Regions from separate parts of the Geothrix sp. 21YS21S-2 genome, predicted to be linked through region 1. Evidence: riboswitches for the same ligand, from Rfam matches in the RefSeq annotation. Region 1 holds a riboswitch; each other region holds the start of a gene.
The links. A riboswitch is a leader RNA that binds a small molecule or an ion and turns the genes downstream of it on or off. The one in region 1 is predicted to bind S-adenosylmethionine.
Positions count from the first base shown of each region.

Region 2: it holds a riboswitch for S-adenosylmethionine, as region 1 does, so the genes downstream of both, RAH40_RS13445 (O-acetylhomoserine aminocarboxypropyltransferase/cysteine synthase family protein) here and RAH40_RS07950 (PLP-dependent aspartate aminotransferase family protein) in region 1, are expected to answer to the same signal.
Region 3: it holds a riboswitch for S-adenosylmethionine, as region 1 does, so the genes downstream of both, metK (methionine adenosyltransferase) here and RAH40_RS07950 (PLP-dependent aspartate aminotransferase family protein) in region 1, are expected to answer to the same signal.

Region 1 covers NZ_CP132910.1:1,752,599-1,760,196, forward strand. The annotation lists gene RAH40_RS07940 (FtsX-like permease family protein) at 1-17, opposite strand, end outside; gene RAH40_RS07945 (efflux RND transporter periplasmic adaptor subunit) at 19-1,176, opposite strand; gene RAH40_RS07950 (PLP-dependent aspartate aminotransferase family protein) at 1,381-2,646, opposite strand; SAM riboswitch class I at 2,724-2,829, opposite strand; gene RAH40_RS07955 (RNA helicase) at 2,985-5,519, shown strand; gene ltrA (group II intron reverse transcriptase/maturase) at 5,616-6,935, opposite strand.
Region 2 covers NZ_CP132910.1:3,052,785-3,060,382, forward strand. The annotation lists gene RAH40_RS13425 (hydroxymethylglutaryl-CoA lyase) at 1-597, opposite strand, end outside; gene RAH40_RS13430 (isocitrate/isopropylmalate dehydrogenase family protein) at 600-1,715, opposite strand; gene RAH40_RS13435 (ATP-binding protein) at 2,204-3,445, opposite strand; gene RAH40_RS13440 (DNA repair protein RecN) at 3,575-5,326, opposite strand; SAM riboswitch class I at 5,410-5,520, shown strand; gene RAH40_RS13445 (O-acetylhomoserine aminocarboxypropyltransferase/cysteine synthase family protein) at 5,705-6,997, shown strand; gene RAH40_RS13450 (alpha/beta fold hydrolase) at 6,994-7,598, shown strand, end outside.
Region 3 covers NZ_CP132910.1:4,228,731-4,236,328, forward strand. The annotation lists gene RAH40_RS18735 (sodium:solute symporter) at 1-1,548, shown strand, start outside; gene RAH40_RS18740 (DinB family protein) at 1,567-2,127, shown strand; SAM-I-IV-variant riboswitch at 2,184-2,295, shown strand; gene metK (methionine adenosyltransferase) at 2,297-3,469, shown strand; gene RAH40_RS18750 (aminotransferase class I/II-fold pyridoxal phosphate-dependent enzyme) at 3,844-4,998, opposite strand; gene aroF (3-deoxy-7-phosphoheptulonate synthase) at 4,992-7,019, opposite strand; gene RAH40_RS18760 (TIM-barrel domain-containing protein) at 7,265-7,598, opposite strand, start outside.

The sequences.
Region 1 (7,598 bases):
GTCCAGGTGAAGGGCATCTCAGCGGGCCTGCAGGGCCGCGCGGTACCGCCCCCCGGGCCGGGCCGCGGGCGAGAGGAAGACGTCCTCCCCCTCCTTCAGCCCCTGCAGGATCTCCACGTCCGTCTCCCCCCGCATGCCGACCCCCACCGGGACCTTCTCGGCCCGCCCCCCGCGGCGCACCAGAACGTAGGGCGCGACCTGCAGGTCGCGCACCGCTGCCAGGGGCAGCACCACCGCTCCCGAGCGGTGCCCCAGGCGGATCTCCACGGACACGGTCATGTCCGGCCGGAGGAAGGCCGGCGGGGCGGGGACCTTCAGCTTGAGATCGACCGTGCCGCGCTGGGCGTCCACGGCGGGGGCGATGTAGGCGACCTCCCCGCCGAACCGTTCCAGGGGCCGCGCGTCGGTGCTGGCCGTGGCCTGCTGCCCCAGGGCGAGCGCGCCCAGGTGCTTCTCGTCGGGCTGCACCAGGAGCTGGAGCGGTTCGTCGAGGCTCAGGGTGTAGAGCACCTTGCCGGGCTGCACCAGGTCCCCCGCCTCCACGGCGCGGGTGAGCACCACGCCCCGGGCCGGGGCGGCGACCCGCATCTGCCTCAGCTTGGCGCCGGCCAGGTCCACCGCGGCCACCGCGGCGCGCAGGTCGGCACCGCCCTGGGCGCTGCGGGCCTGGGCCAGGGCCCCCTCCCGGCCCGCCAGGGCCGTCTCGAACGCCTTGCGGAGCTCATCGGTCTGGCTGGCGCTGAGGATGCCGTCCCGGGCCAGACGCTGGCCCCGCTCCCAGGCCAGGCGCGCCTGCACCAGGGCGCTGTCGGCCTGGTCCAGGGCCGCCCGGGCCGAGGGCGCCGCGCTCTCCTTGAGCTGGTCCAGCCTCGCCTGGGCCTGGGCCAGCGCCGCCCGCTGCTCCGAGTCCTCCAGTTCCGCCAGCACCTGCCCCGCCTCCACCCGGTCCCCCTCCTCCACCAGCCTGCGGGAGACGACGCTGGCCTGCAGCGCCCCCAGGGAGACGCGCCGGGGCGCCAGGACCCGGCCGTTGAGCACCAGCGTCCGCACGAGGTCGCGGCGCGCCACCCGCACCGCCTCGAGGGCCGGTCCCAGGAGGAGGCGCGGCAGGAAGGCGGCCAGCACCAGCGCAAGGCCGCAAAGGGCCGCTCCTCGTAGAACGGTGGACCTGGACATCCGGCACTCCTCGGGTAGAAGGATCCTTCCATGGCGAGTTCATTAAATCAACACATTCCCCAGCGTTTGGAACGCAATCCAACGGATGTTGAATCAACTCTGGCCACACCAAAAAATATTTATTTAATACTTTAGCCACCCCTCCCCGGCGCAGGCGCCCTGCCACCGGAAGAAGAGGTTAAAAGTTATTATAATTATCTTTGTCTATCCAAGCGCCTGCCGGAGATCCTCCACCAGGTCCCCGGGATCCTCGATGCCCACCGAGAGGCGGATGAGGCCGTCGCCGATGCCGGCGTTCCTGCGGGCCTCCGGGGTCATGGACGCGTGGGTCATGCTGGCGGGGTGGGCCACGAGGCTCTCCACGCCGCCCAGGCTCTCGGCCAGGGTGAACCAGTGCAGGGCCAGGAGGACCCGGTTCACCGCGGCCGGGGTGGCGTCCTTCAGCTCGAAGCTGAGCATGGCGCCGAAGCCCTTCTGCTGGGCCCGGGCCAGGGCGTGCTGGGGGTGGGTGGGCAGGCCGGGGTAGTTCACGGAGGCCACGGCGGGGTGGGCGGCCAGCGCCTGGGCCACGGCCAGGGCCCCCGCCTCGTGGGCCAGCATGCGCACCCGGAGGGTCTTGAGGCCGCGCAGCACCAGGTAGCAGTCGTGGGGGCTCTGGCTGGTGCCCAGGAGGTTGTTCATGGCGGCGATGCGCTGGGCCAGGGCCTCGCGGCCGGGGCCCGCCACCACGGCGCCGCCCACCACGTCGCTGTGGCCGTTGAGGTACTTGGTGGTGCTGTGCACCACCAGGTCCGCCCCGAAGTCGAAGGGCCGCTGGAGGACGGGGGAGAGGAAGGTGTTGTCCACCACCAGCAGCGCGCCCGCACCCGCGGCGATTCCGGCCAGGGCGCCCAGGTCCGAGAGGCGCAGGAGGGGGTTGGAGGGGGTCTCGACCCAGATCATCCGGGTGTTGGGGCGCAGCGCCGCCCGCACCGCCGCGGCGTCGGCCAGGTCCAGGTAGGTGACCTCCAGGCCGTAGACCTTGCGGGCGTGCTCCAGGGTGCGGAAGGTGCCGCCGTAGCAGTCCACGGTGCAGAGCACGTGGCTGCCGTGCTCCAGGAGGTTCAGGGCCACGAGGACCGCGCTCATGCCCGAGCTGGTGCAGGTGGCTCCCGAGCCCCCCTCCAGGGTGGCGATGGCCGTCTCCAGGCGCTCCCGGGTGGGGTTGCCGCTGCGGGTGTAGTCGAAGCCGCCGTTGCTGCCGATGTCCGAGAAGGCGAAGGTGCTGGTGAGGTAGAGGGGAGGCGTCACGGCCCCGTAGGCGGGGTCCGGCTGGGAGCCGGCGTGGATGCACTGGGTGCCGGGTCCGGCCCCGGCCAGGAGGTCCGCCCTCCGGGCCCAGCCCGCCACGGGCTCCGTGCCCGGGGGCACGACCGTGAAATGGTAGGCCGGGTTGCCGGGCACGTTGCTGTCGAGGTGGTTGTCGCTCATGGGGTCCTCCGGGTGGGAGGATCGCCGCCGTTCCGGCCCGATCGTGGGGAATCCCTGATTCGTCAGCTCGCTGCAGCTCGCCATCTTCCCCCGGCTTGCGCCGCAGGCAGGAATTGGCACCTTGCCCGGAAGCAGGTTGCCAAGGTTTCACAGGGCCCGTCCCTCCACCTTTCTGGATATCGCGCTATGGAACTGGCAAGGATCCGCAAAGAACAAGAGTGCCGCAGGGCCGGGTTCCGCGCAAAGGCGAAAAAAAACCGATCGGAACCGGAACCCGCCCAGCCGGAAATGGGCTAGGGTGGACAAGGCCCCCTCCACCGCCCCCACCCGGAATCCCCATGCACACGACCCTCTACGACCTCCTCCCCCAGGCAGCCGGCGCCGGCAGCGACGAACTGCTCGGCCGGTTCCTGGAGTACGTGGAAGGCCGGCGCCTCACCCTCTACCCCGCCCAGGAGGCCGCCATCCTCGAACTGTTCGAGGGGAAGAACGTCATCCTCAACACGCCCACGGGGTCGGGCAAGTCCCTGGTGGCGGCGGCGCTGCACTTCAAGGCCCTGGCCCAGGGGCGGCGCTCCATCTACACCTGCCCCATCAAGGCCCTGGTCAACGAGAAGTGGCTGGCCCTGTGCCGGGACTTCGGGCCCGGGAACGTGGGGCTCAGCACGGGCGACGCCTCGGTGAACCGGGACGCGCCGATCCTCTGCTGCACCGCCGAGATCCTGGCCAACATCGCCCTGCGCGAGGGCGCGGACGCCGACGTGCGGGACGTGATCATGGACGAGTTCCACTACTACGCCGACCGGGAGCGGGGCGTGGCGTGGCAGGTGCCGCTGCTCACGCTGCCCCAGTGCCGGTTCCTGCTCATGTCCGCCACCCTGGGCGACACGGCCTTCTTCGAGGAGGAGCTGACCCGGCTCACGGGAACCCCCACGGTCTCGGTGAAATCCACGGACCGCCCGGTGCCCCTGGGCTTCACCTACGCCGAATCCCCGCTCTCGCTCACCCTGGAGCGCCTGGTGGAGGAGGGCAAGGCGCCCATCTACCTGGTGCACTTCACCCAGCTGGAGGCGGCCACCAGCGCCCAGGACTTCACCAGCATCAACCTCTGCACGAAGGAGGAGAAGGCCGCCATCCAGAAGGAGATGGAGGGCTTCAAGTTCAACAGCCCCTACGGCCCGGACCTCAAGCGTTGGCTGCGCCACGGCATCGGGCTGCACCATGCGGGGCTCCTGCCCAAGTACCGCATCCTGGTGGAGCAGCTGGCCCAGAAGGGCCTCCTGAAGGTCATCTGCGGCACGGACACCCTGGGGGTCGGCATCAACGTGCCGATCCGCACGGTGCTCTTCACCAAGCTGTGCAAGTACGACGGGCAGAAGACGGGCATCCTGAGCGCGCGGGACTTCCACCAGATCTCGGGCCGGGCGGGGCGCAAGGGCTTCGACGACGTGGGCTGGGTGGTGGCCCAGGCCCCCGAGCACTGGATCGAGAACATGAAGCTGGCCGCCAAGGCCGCCGCCGGCGGCCGGAAGTACACCAGGCGCCTGCCACCGGAGCGGAACTTCACGAACTGGGACAAGCAGACCTTCGAGAGGCTCGTGGCGGCCCAGCCGGAGCGCCTGGTGTCGCGGTTCCAGGTGACCCACGGCATGCTGCTCAACGTCCTGAGCCGCCGCGGGGACGGCTGCGGCGCCATGCGCGGGCTCATCCGAGGCTGCCACGACAACGAGCGCGCGAAGGCGGCCCATTTCAGGCGCGGCTGGCAGCTGTTCCGCGCCCTGCTGGACCGGAAGATCGTGGAGTTCACGGGCGAGGGCCACAACCTGCGGGTGAACGTGGACCTGCAGGACGACTTCTCCATGAACCAGACCCTCAGCCTCTACCTGCTCGACACGATCCCGCTCCTGGATCCGGACAGCCCCGAGTACGCCCTGGACCTCATCACCCTGGTGGAGTCCATCCTGGAGAACCCCGAGGTCATCCTGCGCAAGCAGCTGGACCGCCTCAAGGGCCGGCGCGTGGCCGAGATGAAGATGGCCGGCATCGAGTACGAGGAGCGCATGGCCGAGCTGGAGAAGCTCGAGTACCCCAAGCCCCAGCGCGATTTCATCTACGGCACCTTCAACGCCTTCGCCGTCAAGCACCCATGGGTGGGCGAGGAGAACATCCGCCCCAAGTCCATCGCCCGGGAGATGTTCGAGGACTACCGCTCCTTCTCCGACTACGTGCGCGAGTACGACATCCAGCGCTCGGAAGGCCTCCTCCTGCGCCACCTGAACAGCGTGTTCAAGGTGCTGGCCCAGACCGTGCCCGATTCCGCCAAGAGCGAGGAAGTGAGGGAGATGGAGCTCTACCTGGGCGCCATGCTCCGCCAGGTGGACTCCAGCCTCCTGGACGAGTGGGAGAAGATGCGCGACGGGAGCTACCGCCCCGGGGAAGCCGCGGAGCTGCGCCCCCCCGGCGCCGAGGAGGCCGACCTGGACGTCACGAGGGACCGCAAGGCCTTCACCGCCGCCGTGCGCAACCGGATCTTCACGTGGATGAGGAGCCTGGTGGTGGGCGACTGGGAGGAGGCGGCAAACCTGCTGGCCGAGTACGGCGAGCCCGCCGACGCCGAAGGCCAGGCGTGGACCCCCGACCGCCTCAAGGCCCTGGCGGAAGCGTACCGCATGGACCACAAGGGCCCCCGCCTGGATTCCGAGGGCCGCAACCTGCGCCACACCTACGTCCTCCCCGACTGGCGGGTCCAGCAGATGCTGGTGGACGAGGCCGGGGACAACGACTGGGTCGCCGAGTTCCAGGTGGACCTGGACGCCTCCCGCAAGGCCGGGGCGCCGGTGATGAACCTGGCGCGGCTAGGGAGCTACAGATAGTTTCTTTTATCGCTTTTCAGTCGGGTAGGCCGGGGAGCTTGCGCCCCCGGCCCCCCTCAGATCCGGACGTGCGGGACTACCGCATCCGGCTCCTCGTCACGGTCGCTGAGGACGTAGTTTCGATGCGTAACTGATGGCTGGGGCCAGTGGGAACCGAGCCAGAAGCTTGTTCATGCGATCCCAGGTCATGCGGGCCCGCTGGGACCTCCGGTTGAGCCATCCACGCCACCTTCGCCCAACTTCATAGCGGAAGTGCGCCAGGGCCCTGGAGTTCCCCGTGATCCCGTAATACCTGAAGTGACCGACCAGTTTCTGGTTGATCGTCCGCCATTGCTCGCGCACCGGGAGGTGGCGGTGTTTGGCCATCCACTCCCCGATCTTCGTGAGCGCCCGACTCATCCGGCTCTTCGCGGTCTTCCGCTTCACCACCCACCGGCCGTTCTTGGCCGTGGCCCAGTAGTGGGTGAATCCCAGGAAGTCGAAGTGGCCTGGTCCCCCATTGGGGTCCCTGGGCTCCCTCGGCTTCCAGAACTCCACCAGCCGGGTCTTATCCGGGTGGATCGTCAGGCCATACCGCTCGAACCGCTTGGGCAGGACTTCCATAACCCGCTTGGCATCCTCCTCCTGGGCAAAGCCCATCACGAAGTCGTCCGCGTAGCGCACCAGGAAGGCCCGACCCCGGAGTCGGGGCTTGACCTCCCTTTCAAACCACACGTCCAGCACCTCGTGGAGGTAGATGTTGGCGAGCATCGGACTGACCACCCCGCCCTGGGGCGAGCCGGTTTCCGGGTGCGTGATGCATCCTTTCTCCAGCACGCCCGCGTTGAGCCATTTGCCGATCAGGCGCCTCAGAACGCCGTCCTTCATCCGCAGGTCAAGGATTTCCCGCAGCTTCCCGTGGTCCAAAGTATCGAAATACTTACGGATATCCACGTCAAGCACCCAGCCTCCCCCCATGTCCATCAACCCCTGCCAAATCGCCTCCAGCGCCATGTGCGCGGAGCGCCCGGGCCTGAACCCGTAGGAGCAGTCCAGGAAGTCCTGCTCATAGAGCGGTTCCATCACCATCACCACGGCCCTTTGCAGGACCTTGTCTTCGAAGGCGGGAATGCCCAGGGGGCGTTGGCTGCCATCCCCTTTCGGGATGTAGGTTCTCCGGACTGGAGGGGCCTTGTAGGTGTCGCCGTTCTTAGCCCGGTTCAGGAGGCTCTGGAGGTTGGACTCCAGGTTTTCCCCGTATTCCTTGCCCGTCACGCCGTCCACCCCGGTCGCCCCATCCTTGCGGGTGCGCCCGAAGGCTTCCTTCATCCAGTCCAGGTCCATGTGGTAGGCCAAGGAGGTGAAAGCCACCTCCGGGTGGATCCTGGCCAGTTCTGCGATCCGTTGTTGTTTCGTGGAGACGCTGTTGGATGTCATTGCACCCATTATCTTTCCCTTCAACGGTTCCGTGATCCGGCAGCTCCTTGGCTCCAGCGGGTCCCGGCGGCCCGGTTCCCCGCGATCATCGCTACTATGAGCTGCTCCGACTTCCGGCCACCCCTCCCGCGCTCCTTCGTTTCCTTCAGTTTGCGGTACCGCCCTGTGCCGGCTGTTCGCTCCCGCCGGGGGCGGCACCCCCCGGCGAGCCTGGGTTCGTTTTACGTGGCTTCCCTCACCACTGGGTTGTTGGCGGAGATGGCTGGATCTCCCAGGTTCCTGGGGAACCCCTGTGCACGTGCCCTGCTCTATGACCCCGGTGGGACCCTACGGTCAGGCCCTTGCGACCTTCGGGTGCTGTCTTCCGATCGGAGAACGGCGTCGACTCCCACGGTTGGATGCTTTCGGGGCTCCATCACACGGCCCATGCACTCCCTGTCTACGCTTCACGAGGTCGGTCGCCCTTCCCCACGCAAGACTCGGTTCCGGCTGCTGGCCAGCTTTGCCGGGCGGGGCTTGCTGCCTCCCCGCTGGGCTCCATTGCGAGGTTTCAGTCTGTCTTAGGTCATCCATCCTCCTCGCCCAGGCTTGGCCTGGCGCACTCCCCGTCCATCCCCGGCAATTTAAGCGTTTAATTCGCCGGGAATGAACGGGGAGGGACGG
Region 2 (7,598 bases), 1.3 Mb from region 1:
GGCCTGGATGGGCCCCAGGGCGAGGATCTGGCCGAACAGGCGCTTGACCTGCTCCGGGTGGGCGTGGCCCGCCGTGTCGGCCAGGCTGATGTTCACGAGCCCGGCATCCACGTAGGCGCGGACGATCTCCAGAACGCGCTCGTCGGGGATCTTCCCTTCGAAGCCGCACCCGAAAGCGCTCTGGACGCTCACCTGCACCTTCTTGCCGGCGGCCAGGGCGGCGCGCCCCATGGCGATGATGCGCGCCTGGGCCTCCAGGCTGCCCATTCCGGTGTTCTTGCGGGAGTGGGTCTCGGAGGCCGAGACCCCCATGCAGAACATCCCCACGCCGCAGGCGTCGCCGCGCTCCAGGCCCTTCTCGTTGAGCACGAGGCCGGAGAGCAGGGCGCCCTTGGCGCCGGAGAGGCGCCGGAACAGCTCGTCCGTGTCGGCCATCTGGGGGACCTTCTCGGGGTGCACGAACGAGCCCACCTGGACGATGTCCACGCCCGAGCCCATGAGGGCGCGGATCCAGCCCTCCTTGACCTCGGTGGGCACCACCTGGCGCTCGACCTGGAGCCCGTCGCGCGGGCCGACCTCGTGGATGACGATGGCCATGGCTACAGCTTCCGGGCGATGGCTTCGCCCATCTCCAGCGTGGTGGAGGTGCCGCCCATGTCGTAGGTGCGGACCTTGCCCTCGGCGATGACGGCGGCGGTGGCGGCCTCCAGGCGGGAGCCCATGGCGGTCTCGCCCAGCCAGTCCAGCATCATCTTGGCGGCCAGGATGGTGGCGATGGGGTTGACCTTGTACTGGCCCGCGTACTTGGGCGCGGAGCCGTGGCTGGGCTCGAAGACGGCCAGCTTCTGGCCCATGTTCCCCGAGCAGCCGAAGCCCAGGCCGCCCACCAGCTGGGCGCTGAGGTCGCTGATGATGTCGCCGAAGAGGTTGGTGGCCACCATGACGCCGTAGCTCTTGGGGTTCTTCAGGAGCCACATGCAGATGGCGTCGACGTTGGCGTCGTCCATCTGGATGCCGGGGTAGTCCTTGGCCACCTGCTTGGCGATCTCCAGGAACATGCCCTCGGTGGCGCGCACGACGTTGGCCTTGTGGATGGCCGTGACCTTGGGGTAGCCGAACTTCTTGGCATACTCGAAGGCCGCGCGGATGATGCGTTCACAGCCCTTGCGCGTGTTGATCTTGCAGGTGATGGCGTAGTCCTCGGGGGCCAGCTCCGCGAAATGGCCGAAGGGCTTGGAGTTGTGCTTGAGGGCGTTGGAGATCTCGGCGGGAACGGGGCTGAACTCCACGCCGGAGTAGAGGCCCTCGGTGTTCTCGCGGAACACCACCAGGTCGATGCCCTCCTTGAAGTTCAGGGGGTTGCCGGGGTAGGCCTTGCAGGGGCGCAGGCAGGTGTAGAGGTCGAACATCTGGCGCATGCGCACGATGGGGCTGCGGTACACCAGGCCCTTGCCCTGGAGCTCGGGGATCAGCTCCCGCTCGGCGTCCTTGGCGGGCTTGGACGTGATGGCGCCGAACATGGCGGCGTCCGAGCTGCCCAGCAGGTCGATGGTGCGCTGGGGGAAGGACTCGCCCTCCTTGCACCAGAATTCCCAGCCGATGTCGCCGTGGGTGTAGGTCGCGTCGAACTTGAGGGCGTCCAGGCAGATGCGGGTCGCTTCCATGACTTCGACGCCCACGCCGTCACCGGGGAGCCACGCGATCTTGTAGGTCATTTGATACCTCCGAGTCAGGATTTCCGTCGTGAACAAAAATGCTACCAAACCAGCATCCGCCTATTGGCGGCGGATGCTGTGACGGGGGTCCCAAATCAAGGGAAATGCTGGGTCCACGAGGGTCCGGGTGCTGGATCGAATGGCTTTAAGCCAAATTAATTTAATTATTAGACGTGGCCCGGAGGATCCGGAGCCGGGGACGCGAAATCTGCCCAGCCCGGGGAGTTTTCTTTACAAAGTGACAAGCCTTTGTGTGACCTACACGCTTTATGTAAAGCAGCTTGCCTCAAGTCGCTGATGCCGAGATTCCGGGCTTCGACCCGCCGTGAGCGCTCGCAGGCAAATGGCGGGCCCTTGCCGTGCCTCGGCCCGGATCCGCAGTCCCGCGGCCGTGACGGGGATTCGCCTGGGCAGGCCCGCGGGGTCCTGGCCCACCACGATCTTCCGCTGGCCCCGCAGGTGGGGGACCGCGGAGATTTCTGAAGGCTTCAAGCCAGTCCTTGCCACAGGGCCGAAACCGGCACCGCATGGAGCTTCGGACCGAAAGGAAGGACTTCCCGGCCGGTGTACAGGACGATCCCTCCGTGGAAGGCCTCGCCCAGCGAGCCGGCCAGGCCTTTCAGCCCCCTGAAGTCCTTGGCCTGAAGGGCCCCGCTGGCCTTCACCTCGACACCCAGGACCCGGCCGTCGGCGTGCTCCAGGAGCAGGTCCACCTCCGCGCCCGGCAGGGTCCGGTAGTGGAACAGCCTTGCCCTGCACTCAGCCCATCCCAGCAGCTTACGCAGTTCACCCGCCACGAAGGTCTCCAGGGGGCCCCCCAGGAGGTCCGGATCGCGGGCCAGCCGCCCGGCATCGGCCCCCATCATGTGGGCGAGAAGGCCGGTGTCGCGAAGCATGAGCTTCGGCGCCTTCACCAGCCGCTTGCCCAGGTTGCTGCTCCAGGCCGGAACCGTGGCGAGCAGGAAGACCGCCTCCAGGAGGGCCAGGTAGCGCTTCAGGGTGTTGAGGGGGATGCCCAGGGACCTCGAAAGCTCGGCCATGTTGAGGAGGCTGGCCGAACGCACGGAAAGGAGTTCCAGGATCCGGGGCAGCTGGGTCAGTCCCTCGATCCGTGACAGGTCCCGGATATCCCTCTGCAGCAGAGTCTGGACATAGCTTTCGAACCATTGGCTGCGCCTACGCCCGGGCTCCCGTTCGCGGGCTTCCGGAAACCCCCCGGCGAGAATCGCGCCGATGAGGGCTTCCCGGTCCAGGTCCAGATTCTGCGGTTCCAGGGGCCTGTCCGAGAAGAGGCGGTCCACCAGATTGCCGCCGGAACCCGCCACCTCGTATTGGGAAAGCCCATCCAGCGTAATCACTTCCATTCGCCCCGCCAGGGATTCGGAAACCTGGGGGAGGACGAGGACGTTCGCAGAGCCGGTGAGCAGGAAGCGGCCCGGTTTGCGTTCTGCATCCACCTCGGCCTTGATGGTCCGGAAGAGCTGGGGGGCAAGCTGGATTTCGTCCAGTACCGTCAGGCCCCGTTGCTGGGCGACAAAGCCGACCGGATCCACTTCTGCGGCCCGGCGTACGGCCGGGTCGTCCAGGGTCAGGTAGCGGCCTTGGGCCTGGTGGGCCAGGAGGGCCTTGGCCAGGGTGCTCTTCCCCACCTGCCGGGCCCCCAAAAGGAGGACCACGGGGGTGTCGAGCAGCGCTTCGGCCACGCGTGGGGAAAGGGTGCGATCGAACATGATAAAAATATGCCATCTGGTGGCATAATTTCAATCTGTTAAACGGATGAATTTATTATTTTCCCGTAAATTGAACTCAAGTATCGCCATTCCTGTTCTTGGTAAACAACGCCAGGCGCCGGCAGCCTTTCACCGCCGCTTCCGCTTCCCCTCCACCGGGGCCGCGCCGTCCACCTCCAGCAGCGGGGTGGCCACGGCCCCCTCCAGCAGGATCCGTGCGTGGGCCACGGCCTCGGGGCGGTCGGGGTGGCCGGACAGGAGCCGGGCCAGTTCCCGCACCCGGGCGTCGCCCGCGAGCCAGGTGAGGCCGCTGCGGGTGCGGCCCTCGTTCACTTCCTTGCGCAGCTGGCCGTGGTGCTCGGCGCGGGCGGCCACCTGGGCCAGGTGGGTCACGGCCAGCACCTGGTGGCTCCGGCCCAGCTCGCGCACGGCGGCGCCCACGGCGATGGCGGTCTCGCCGCCGATGCCGGCGTCCACCTCGTCCAGCACCAGGACCAGGGGGTCCCGGCTGCCGGCGCCGAGCGCCATGCCGGCGCCCTGCATGGCCAGCATGAGGCGGCTCAGCTCGCCGCCCGAGGCGATCTTGGCCAGGGGGCGGAAGCCCTCGCCCACGTTGGGCTCGATCCAGATGGCCACGGTGGAGAAGCCCTGGGGGGAGACCCTCACGGGCAGGCCCGCCAGGAGGACCGGGCTCGAGGGTTCCTCGGCGACGGCCAGGCGCAGCTGGATTCGGCAGCCGTTCATCCCCAGGCGGCCCAGGCGCTGGTGCACGTCCTTTTCCAGGGGCTGGACGAGGCCGGCCCTGTGGGCGTGGAGGACCTCGGCGGCGGCGCGGTAGGCCTCGCAGGCCTTCGCCAGGCCGCCTTCGAGTTCCCTCAGGCTGGAGCTGTGGTTGTTCAGTTCGTCCTGCTCGCGGCGGAGCGCCTCCAGGCGGCCCGCGAGCTCCTCGGGCTCGCAGCGGTGGCGCCGGGCCAGCTTCTCGAACTGGGCTAGGCGGGTCTCCAGGGCCTCGATGCGGTCCACGCCCTCCCGGGACCAGCGGATGGCCTGGTCCTGGGCCAGGGCCTGGAGGTCCTCCAGCTCCAGCAGGGCCGAGCGGGTGCGGTCCACTTCCACCTGGGCGGCGGGCAGGATCGAGGCGGCGCGGGCCTGGGCGCGGTGGGCGTCCTCCACCAGGCGCAGGGCGTCGCGCAGGGCCTCGGCGCCCTCGCGGAAGGCGGACTCCAGGTGGACGGCGTGGCGCAGGGGTTCGCGCTCGCTGCGCAGCTGCACCCACTCCCCGGCCCGGGGGGCCAGTTTCTCCAGGTCGGCGATCTGCTCGGCCAGCCACTCCAGGCGCTCGGCGCGCTGGCTTTCGCTCTTCTTCCGGGCCGCCAGGCGGGCCTGGGCGTCCCGCACGTCGCCCGCCTGGGCGGCCAGGTCGGCGCTGATGCCCAGCACCTCGTCCAGGAGGCCCAGGTGGCGTTCCTCGGCCAGGAGGGACTGGTGGTCGTGCTGGCTGGTGAGGCGCATCCAGATGCGCCCGGCCTCGCGCAGGTCGGTCAGGCTGCAGGCGCCGCCGTTGATCCAGGCGCGGCTGCGGCCGTTGGCGGCCACCTCCCGGCGCAGCACCACGGGCTGCTCCTCGGGGAGGCCCCGGTCGGCGAGGAAGGCCCGCCAGGCCTCGAAGGCGCCGTCCACCACGGTCTCGGCCACGGCCCGGGCCGTGCCCTGGCGCACCATGTCGCCGTCGCCCCGGGCCCCCACCAGCAGGGAGAGGGCGTCCACCAGGAGGGACTTGCCGGCCCCGGTCTCGCCGGTGAGGACGGTGAAGCCGGCCTGGAAGTCCAGGGCGAGGTCTTCCACCAGGGCCAGGTTCTGGATGCGGAGCGAAGAGAGCATGGCTTCAGCCTACCCTGAGGCCTTGACTCCTGGGCAGCGAACACGCATCATGATGGTTCTGAGTTCTTTGTCAGTTCCATAGTGAGCTATCACGAAAGGTGGAGGGACGGGCCCTGTGAAACCTTGGCAACCTGCGATGAGCAAGGTGCCAATTCCTGCCGGTGGACGCATGCGTCGAGCCGGATAGATACCGAACTGATGTGACTGCCAAGACACAGACGGAGAGGGGCCCGAATTATTCGGGCCCCTCTCCGTCCATGTGAAGCTCGCGAGGAACCGAAGGCTCCCTCGACCTGTCCGGAGGCCCCTAGCGGGGAGACAAGGACCCAAGCATTCCCCCCCCGCGGCGGGCGGGGGAAGATCCACCTGGAGCCGAACGTGAGCCAGAACCAGCCCCACTTCGAGACCATCGCCCTCCACGGGGGGCACAGCCCGGACCGGGACACCCGCAGCCGCGCGGTGCCCATCTACCAGACCACCAGCTACGTCTTCGACTCCACGGAGCACGGGGCGCGCCTGTTCAGCCTGGAGGAGCCGGGCAACATCTACACCCGCATCGGGAACCCCACGGTGGACGTGCTGGAAAAGCGCGTGGCCCAGCTGGAGGGCGGCGTGGCGGCGGTGGCCACGGCCTCCGGCCAGGCCGCCATCACCCTCGCGGTGGTGACCCTGGCCCAGGCCGGGGACCACCTCATCGCCGGCACCAACCTCTACGGGGGCACCCACACCCTCTTCAGCCAGAGCTTCAAGCGCCTGGGCATCACGGTCACCTTCGTGGACAGTACCGACCCTGACGCCTTCCGCAAGGCCCTGCGCCCGGAGACCAAGGCCATCTACCTGGAGGCGCTGGGCAACCCCAAGCTGGACGTGCCCCACTTCGACGCCCTGGCGGCGGTGGCCCAGGAGGCGGGGGTGCCCCTCATCGTGGACAACACCCTGGCCTCCCCCTGGATCTGCCAGCCCCTGAAGCATGGCGCGAACCTGGTGGTGCACAGCGCGACGAAGTACCTCGGGGGCCACGGCACGAGCCTCGGCGGCGTGCTGGTCGACGGGGGCAACTTCGACTGGGCCAACGGCAGGTTCCCGGAGTTCACCCAGCCCAACCCCTCCTACCACGGGGCCGTCCTCACCCAGGTTGCGGGTCCGGCGGCCTTCGCGGCCAAGGCCCGCCTGGAGGGCCTTCGGGACTTCGGCCCCGCGCTGTCGCCCTTCAACGCCTTCCTTCTGCTCCAGGGCATCGAGACCCTCCCCATCCGCATGGACCGCCACGGCAGCAACGCCCTGGCCATCGCCCAGTGGCTGGAGGCCCACCCCCAGGTGGCCTGGGTCAACTACCCGGGCCTCCCCGGCCATCCGAGCCACGCCCTGGCCCGGCGCTACTTCCGGGAGGGCGCGGGCTTCGGCGGCATCCTCACGTTCGGCGTGAAGGGGGGGCTGGCCGCCGGGGCCAAGGTCATCAACGCGGTGGAGCTCTTCTCCCGCCTGGCCAACGTGGGCGACGCCAAGAGCCTCATCATCCACCCGGCCACCACGACCCACCAGCAGCTCAGCGCCGAGGACCGCGCCACCAACGGCGTCACGGACGACCTCATCCGGCTCTCCATCGGCCTCGAGAACATCGACGACCTGAAGGCGGACCTGAACCAGGCCCTGTGCGGGGGGGACGCTTGACCCAGGCCTTCCTCTCCCCGGAGGGCGTGCGCACCGCCTTCCGCGTCACCGGGCACGGGCCGGCCAGGGTCCTGCTCCTCCACGCGCTCACCGGGGGCCCCGACGCCGCCGACGCGCCGGGGGTGAAGGGCTGGTGGGGGCCCATGTTCGAGCCGGGCGCGCCCCTGGCGGCATCCGAGGCCACCGTGTGGACGCCCAACCTCGCCGGGAGCTGCTACGGCGCCGAAGGGCCGGAACCCCGGGGCGGCTGGTCCACCCGGTACCAGGCCGAGGTGCTGGCCCAGTGGATCCGCGCCGGGGACCTGTCCTTCGACGCCCTCCTGGGGGGATCCCTGGGGGGCATGGTGGCGCTGGAGCTGGCCGTCCTGGAGCCCGGGCGCTTCAAGGCCGTGGGCGTCATCGGCTGCGGGGGCCGCTCCGACGCGTGGCTCTGGGGCTCCAACGAGGCCCAGCGCGCGATCCTGGCCAGCCCCTCCCTGGGCGACGACGAGGCCATCGCCCTGGCGCGGCGCGTCGCCATGCTCACCTTCCGGAGCCCCGCGGGTCTGGCTGGGCGCTTCACCGCTCCAAGCGAGCTGCAGGAATGGCTGGCTTTCCATGG
Region 3 (7,598 bases), 2.5 Mb from region 1:
ATCACCTTCCTCTCCACGCCCGGCCAGGCGTACGTCGACGGCATGCGCTTCGTGCAGTTCTACCTGGGGCTGCCCCTGGCCATGGTGGTGCTCTCCATCACCGCGGTGCCCCTCTTCCACCGCCTGAAGGTCTTCACGGCGTACCAGTTCCTGGAGGAGCGCTTCGACGGCAAGACCCGCACCCTGGCGGCCATGCTCTTCCTGGTGCAGCGCGGGCTGGCGGTGGGCCTGACCATCTACGCCCCGGCCCTGGTGCTGTCGGTGCTGCTGGGCTGGAACATCCACGTGAACCTCGTGCTGGTGGGGACCCTGGTGATGATCTACACCGTCACCGGCGGAACCCGCGCGGTGTCCTGGGCCCAGAGCTGGCAGATGCTCATCATCACCTGCGGCATGGTGGGCGCGGGCGTGATGGTGGTGCACCGGCTGCCGCAGGGGGTGTCGTTCGGCGACGCCCTGCACGTGGCCGGGAGCCTGGGGCGGCTCAACGCCATCGACTTCTCCTTCGACCTGAAGAACCGCTACAACCTGTGGTCGGGCCTCGTGGGCGGGTTCTTCCTGGCCCTCTCCTACTTCGGCACCGACCAGTCCCAGGTGCAGCGCTACCTCTCGGGCAGCTCCGTGGCCCAGAGCCGCATGGGGCTCCTGGCCAACGGCCTGTTCAAGGTGCCCATGCAGTTCCTGATCCTGCTGGTGGGGGCCATGGTGTTCGTGGCCTACCAGTTCACCGCGCCCCCGGTCTTCTTCAACCCGGGTCCGGTGAAGCGGGTGCTCGCCAGCGAGGCGGCGCCCGAATTCCGGAGGGCCCAGGAGGCCTACGGCGCGGCGCTGGCGGACCGCGCGGCCCGGGCGGAGGGCTTCATCCGGGCCCGCCACGGGGAGGGGTCCCTGCCCGAGGCCCGGGAGGAGCTGCTCCGGGCCGACGCCAGGGCCGCGCAGAAGCGCAGCGAGGCCGTGGGCATCATGCGCCGGGCGGACCCCTCCGTGAACCCCAGCGACACCAACTACGTCTTCCTCTGGTACGTCCTCCACAGCCTTCCGGCCGGCCTCGTGGGCCTGGTGCTGGCCGCGGTGTTCTCGGCCTCCATGTCCTCCATGTCCGCGGAGATCAACGCCCTGGGTGCCACCACGGTGGTGGACCTGTGGCGCCGCTACGCGGGGGGGGCCGACACCCGGGGCGAGATGTGGGTGTCGAGGCTGGCCACCTTCGGGTGGGGGTGCTTCGCCATCGCCTTCGCGGAGTACGCGAGCCGCCTGGGCTCCCTGGTGGAGGCCGTCAACATCCTGGGGTCCCTCTTCTACGGGACCATCCTCGGGATCTTCCTGGTGGCCTTCTACCTCAAGGGGGTGCGGGGGGGCAGCGCGTTCTGGGCGGCCCTGGCGGCGGAGGCCGCCGTCCTGGCATGTTTCCTCTTCAGCGGCATCTCATTCCTTTGGTACAACGTCGTCGGCTGCGTGCTGGTGGTCGGCCTGTCGATGCTGTTCCAGAAGCTGGGCGGCGTTCCCGTGGGGACGGACCTGCCCGGCGCCACCCTGTCCCCGGACTAGCACCCAGAGGAGGAAGTCATGATCAGGAACGCCACGGTCCTCGCGGCTCTTCTCGCCGCCTCCAACCTCACCGCCCAGTACGCCGAACCCCCCAAGCTCGACAAGCCTCTGGGCGTGACCCTGGACGGATCCCTCGGCTACGCGGAGAAGGAGTTCGTCCCCGCCCTGGAAGCCATGCCCGAGTCGAAGTTCGCCTTCGTGCCCACCGCGGGCGAGTTCAAGGGCGTCCGCGACGTCGCCGCCCAGGCCAAGCACGTGGGCGCGGTCAACTACTGGGTGGGCTCGGTCATCCTCGGGGAGAAGCCCCCGGTGGACGTGGGCAAGGGGGACGGTCCCGCCGCCCTGAAGGAGAAGGCGGAAGTCCTGGCCTACTTGAAAGGCTCGTATGAGTACGTCCACAAGGCGCTCAAGTCCATCAACGACCGGAACGCGCTGGTGGCCATCAAGTCCCCCTTCGGCGAGGGCGACACGTCCCGCGTGGCCCTCGCGAACATCCTGCTGGCCCACACGATGGACCACTACGGGCAGATCGTGGTGTACCTCCGCATGAACGGAATCGTGCCGCCGGCCAGCCGTTGAGGGGCCGCCCGCTTGCCACCGGCGGGTTGACAAAACCGGGGGCCAGCCCAAGAATGGCAGTGCATGTAGAGTGCCCTGAAAGGGGTCGGCAACCGAGCAGGAAGCTGCGGTGCCCTGGACCTACGGGTTCCATGCGCAGGAGACCAACCTGAAACCCCTGGAGCGCATGATGTCGAGCAACTACCTTTTCACCTCGGAGTCCGTCTCCGAAGGCCATCCCGACAAGGTCTCCGACCAGATCTCGGACGCGGTCCTGGATGCCTGCCTCGCCCAGGACCCCAAGTCCCGGGTCGCGGCGGAGACCCTGTGCAACACGGGCCTGGTCGTCATGGCCGGCGAGATCACCACCAACGCGGTGGTGGACTACATCCAGATCGCCCGCGGCGTCCTGAAGGACATCGGCTACGACAGCACCGACTACGGCATCGACTACCGCGGCTGCGCCGTCATGGTCTGCTACGACAAGCAGTCCCAGAACATCAGCCAGGGCGTCACCGAGGGCGAAGGGCTCCACAAGGAGCAGGGCGCCGGCGACCAGGGCCTCATGTTCGGCTACGCCTGCGACGAGACCGACGCGCTCATGCCCGCTCCCATCCACTACGCGCACCGCATCATGGAGCGCCAGGCGAAGCTCCGCAAGGAGGGCCGCTTCGCGTGGCTCCGCCCCGACGCCAAGTCGCAGGTCACCCTGCGCTACGTCGACGGCCGCCCCGTGGGGGCCGAGAGCATCGTGGTCTCCACCCAGCATGCCGAGGACGTCCCCTACGAGGTGCTCCGGGACGCGGTGATCGAGGAGATCATCAAGCCCGTCATGCCCGCGGCCTGGCTCAAGGGCACCGAGTACCTCGTCAACCCCACCGGCAAGTTCGTCGTGGGCGGCCCCCAGGGCGACTGCGGCCTCACGGGCCGCAAGATCATCGTGGACACCTACGGCGGCTCCGCCCCCCACGGCGGCGGCGCCTTCTCCGGCAAGGACCCCTCGAAGGTGGACCGCTCCGCGGCCTACGCCGCGCGGTACGTGGCCAAGAACATCGTCGCCGCGGGCCTGGCCTCCCGCTGCCAGCTGCAGGTGGCCTACGCCATCGGCGTGGCCAAGCCCGTGAGCGTGATGGTCACCACCTTCGGCACGGGCGTCATTTCCGACGCCCAGCTGGAGAAGCTCGTGGCCGAGCACTTCGACCTGAGCCCCAAGGGCATCATCACCACCCTCGACCTCCTGCGCCCCATCTACCGGGACACCGCCAGCTACGGCCACTTCGGCCGGGACGGGTTCCCCTGGGAGCGCACGGACAAGGCCGAGGCCCTCGCCGCGGCGGTCAAGGGGCTGGAAGTCCGGGTCTGACGGCATTCCCCAGTCAAGCCGGGCCCCGTCGGGGCCCGGCTTTTTCGTGGGCCAGGGCCTGTCGGCAAACCCCGGCAAAGGCGTAAATGGGCTTCATCCTGCCTTTTCCCCTCAATTCATCCCTGTCCTGGCAGGGCAAGCCTGCAGGGAAACGGCGCGCAGGCCACCCGCCATCACGGACCCATCCCGGCACTTGCCCTGCTGGAACGGGGATAAATTGGATTGATGGGATGAAAGGGATTTAATCCTCTGCGCCTGTGGGTTCAGTCTTTTCGAGGTGCAAGCCGCCCGCTTATCGGATGCCGCGGATGGGCCGGGAAAGCGATCACACTCGCAGAGAAGGGTTTTCAGCCGGGTCGATTCCCAAACGTCCGCTACCCGAAGAAGGTCCGCATGCGCTCCAGCGCCTTGTCCAGCGCCTCCAGGGACGCGGCGATGGAGATGCGAAGGTACCCGGGCGCGCCGAAGGCGGTGCCGGGCAGCACCTTAACCCCGGCCTCGTCCCGGAGGCGCGCCGTGAGTTCCGGGTCCGAGGCGACGCCGTGGGCCTCCATCCATCCGGCCACGTGGGGGAAGAGGTAGATCGCCCCCTCGGGGCGGCCGCAGCGGATGCCCCGGATGGCGTTCAGGCCCTCCTGGAGCCGGTCCCGGCGGACCCGGAGGCCCTCGGCCATCTCCCGCTCGAAGGCGCCGTCCAGGCCCAGCGCGGCGATGCCGGCGTGCTGGCTGATCATGCTGGGGTGGGTGACGCTGGTGGAGCCCAGGCTGGTCATGGCGCGGATGAGGCCCAGGGGGCCGGCGGCGGCGCCCAGGCGGTAGCCGGTCATGGCGAAGCGCTTGGAGAAGCTCTCCACCAGGAGGGTGCGGTCGGCCAGGTCGGGGCAGGTGCGCAGGAAGGGGAGCTCGGGGCCGTCCAGGGTGAGGGTGCCGTACACCTGGTCCAGCACCAGCCAGAGGTCGCGCTCCAGGATGACGTCGGCCAGGTCGTGGAGGCGCGGGAGGTCCCACACCCTCCCGGTGGGGTTGGAGGGCTGGTTGAGGATGACGGCGCGGGTGCGCGGGCCCAGCGCCCGGTCCAGGGCGCCCTCCGCGGGCAGGAGGTCCGGGCCCGGCGGCACGATGACCGGAGTGCCTCCGGCCCAGGCCACCTGGTCCTTGAAGGTGGGCCAGTAGGGGGCGAAGATCAGCACCTCGTCCCCGGGCTCCAGGACGCACCGGAGGGCGTCGAGGATGGCGGGCTTGCCGCCGGCGGTGACGAGGAGGTTGTCGGCGGTGCGGGGGACCCCGTCCCGCCGGGTCAGGTCGGCGGCCAGGAGCTCGCGCAGGGCGGGCAGGCCCTGGGCGGGGCCGTAGCGGGTTCGGCCCTCCAGGGCGGCCCGGGCCGCGGCTTCGCGCACGGCCACGGGGGGCAGGCCCTCGGGCTCGCCCACCGTGAGGTCCACGGGGTCCGGGTGGAGGCAGGGCGCCGAGGCCCCGGCCATGGTGGGCGAGAGGCCGGCGCTGCCGGCGCGGGTGTTGAGGGTCACCATTTCTTCCCCTGGGAATCCACGATGGGTCGCAGACCAGCATACAGCGCCGCCATGTCCTCGCGGGTGAGGGCCTGGTCCTTGTCGCACAGGGCCTCGGAGGGGTTTGGGTGGGCCTCGACGATGAGGCCGTCGGCGCCGGCGGCCGCGGCCGCCAGGGCCAGGGGCACCACCAGCTCGCGCACGCCCGCGGCGTGGGACGGGTCCACGATGACGGGCAGGTGGGTGAGACGCTTCAGGACGGGCACCGCGGCGATGTCCAGGGTGGCCCGGGTGGCGGTCTCGAAGGTGCGGATGCCCCGCTCGCAGAGCACCACCCGCTGGTTGCCGCCGTGGAGGATGTACTCGGCGGCCAGCAGCAGCTCCTTCACCGTGGCGCTCATGCCGCGCTTGAGGAGGATGGGCTTGTCCAGCTTGCCCAGCTCCTTGAGCAGGGCGAAGTTGTGCATGTTGCGGGCGCCCACCTGGAGCATGTCGGCCTTGCTCGAGACCGCGAAGATGTCCTCGATGGTGAGGATCTCGGTGACGATGGGCATCTCGCACTCGCGGCCGGCCTCCTCCAGGTAGCGCAGGCCCTCGAGGCCCAGGCCCTGGAACGCGTAGGGCGACGTGCGGGGCTTGAAGGCGCCGCCCCGGAGGATGGTCGCGCCCGCGGCGCGCACCATGCGGGCGCCGTCCATGATCTGCTGGCGGCTCTCCACGGCGCAGGGGCCGGACATGAGCACGAAGTGGCCCTCGCCGATGGTGACGTTGCCGATCTTGAAGGTGGTGCGCACGGGGCCGGCGGCGGGGGCGGGCCCGGGGACGGGGCGCGCCTCGCAGGAGAGCACCGGCTCGGGCGCGGCCGTGGCGGCCTCGGGGGCCAGGTGGGCCTCCTGGCCGCGGGTGCGCCGGGGGTAGGTGCCCAGGACCCGCAGGTGGTTGCAGGAGCCCCGCAGCTCCTTCAGGGCCCTGCCCAGCGCCGGGGCGTCCTGGTGCCCTTCCACGTCCACGAAGAAGAGGTATTCCCAGGGGGTGTCCGGCAGGGGCCGGCTCTCGATGCGGGTGAGGTTGGCCCCGGCCTCGGCGAAGATGCCCAGCGCCTTGGAGAGGGTGCCCTCGTGGTGGTTCAGGCGGAAGACGAGGGACGTCTTGCTGGGCACGCGCGGGTCGGGCGGCTCGGGGGCCCGGGAAAGGAGCAGGAACCGGGTCTCGTTGTGCTCCTGGTCGGCGATGCCGGTGGCCAGGACGTCCAGGCCCCGGGCCCGCGCCGCCTCCTCCGAGCAGATGGCCCCCACGTCCCGGGCGCTCTCCTCCAGGAGCGACTCGGCGGCTCCGGCGGTGTCGAACCAGGGCTGGCGGGTGACGTCGTCCATGGCCCGCAGGAAGCCCTCGCACTGGGTGAGGGCGGCGGGATGGCTGCGCACCACGCGGATCTCCTCCAGGGTGACGCCGGGCTTGGCGGCCAGCACGTGGTCCACGTCCCACACCTCCTCGTCCACGATGTGGAGGAGGTTGTCGATGAGGAGCCGGTTCACGTCCGCGATGGCCCCGCCGATGCTGTTCTCGATGGGCAGGAAGCCGTAGTCGATGGCCCCGCACTGCAGGGCCTCCACCACGTCCAGGAACATGGGGTGGCCCACGAGCTCGCTGCCCTGGGTGCTGCGGGTGGCCATGAGGTGGGCCGCGGCCGCCGAGCTGTACGAGCCCAGCACGCCCTGGTAGCCCACCTTCACCTTGCGGGCGCGGGAGACGCTGCCCTCGACCACGGGCTCCTGGAGCCGGCGGGAGTGGCTGAGGATCTCCTTGAGGATCCTGCGGGCGAAGGGGGCCGAGAGGCCCAGGTCCTCGGCGTCCCTGATCCAGGCGGAGAGCACGTCCCGTTCGCGGTCGTTGTCCATGACGGGCTTCTCGCCGTCGGCCGCCTTGGCGCCGGCCACCAGGCGCACCGCGTCGAAGCGGCGCGCCAGGAGGCGGATGAGTTCGCGGTCGGTCTCGTCGATCTCCCTGCGGGCGGCGCCGAGGGTTTCAAGCTTGGGGTCCATGGGGTTCTCCTGGGGTGTCCGCCCTTCCCGGCAACGAAAAAACCCGTCCGCCAGGTCATGGGGGACGGGTTCGAAGGGGTGCGGGAGCTGCTAGCTTCTAGGGCTCCATGCCTCGACCAGTCCTCCGCCGCCGCCGTAATAATTACGGCGGGCGGCGGGGGTAAAGGTGAAGGTCGCGGAATGGGCGGTCATGTTCCTGCTCTAAGGGATGGATTGGATCATGGATCGGGCGCGCTGCCAAGCCTTCAGAACGGGCCCTCCCAGCAGAACGCCCGGTCGCCTGTTGGTAACAGCCTTTCGATCGTTATGTTTGCGGCGGGCCTGGGCCGGCGGCCCTGGGTGCTCAGGATCTTGAGGTCGACAATGTCCCCGCGCAGTTCGGCCTGGTAGGTGACCAGGCGGAAGTCGCCGTTGCGGTAGGCGAAGCCGTCGCCCGCGTCGTGGTAGAGCCGGCCCTGGGCGCGGCCGTCCTCGCCGGGCACCACCAGGAGGGCGGTGGCCCCTTCGGGCGCCTCGGCGGTGCACATGGCCCCCGGTCCCAGCGGGAGGATGCTCCCGCCCCTTGCGAAGAGGCGCGCC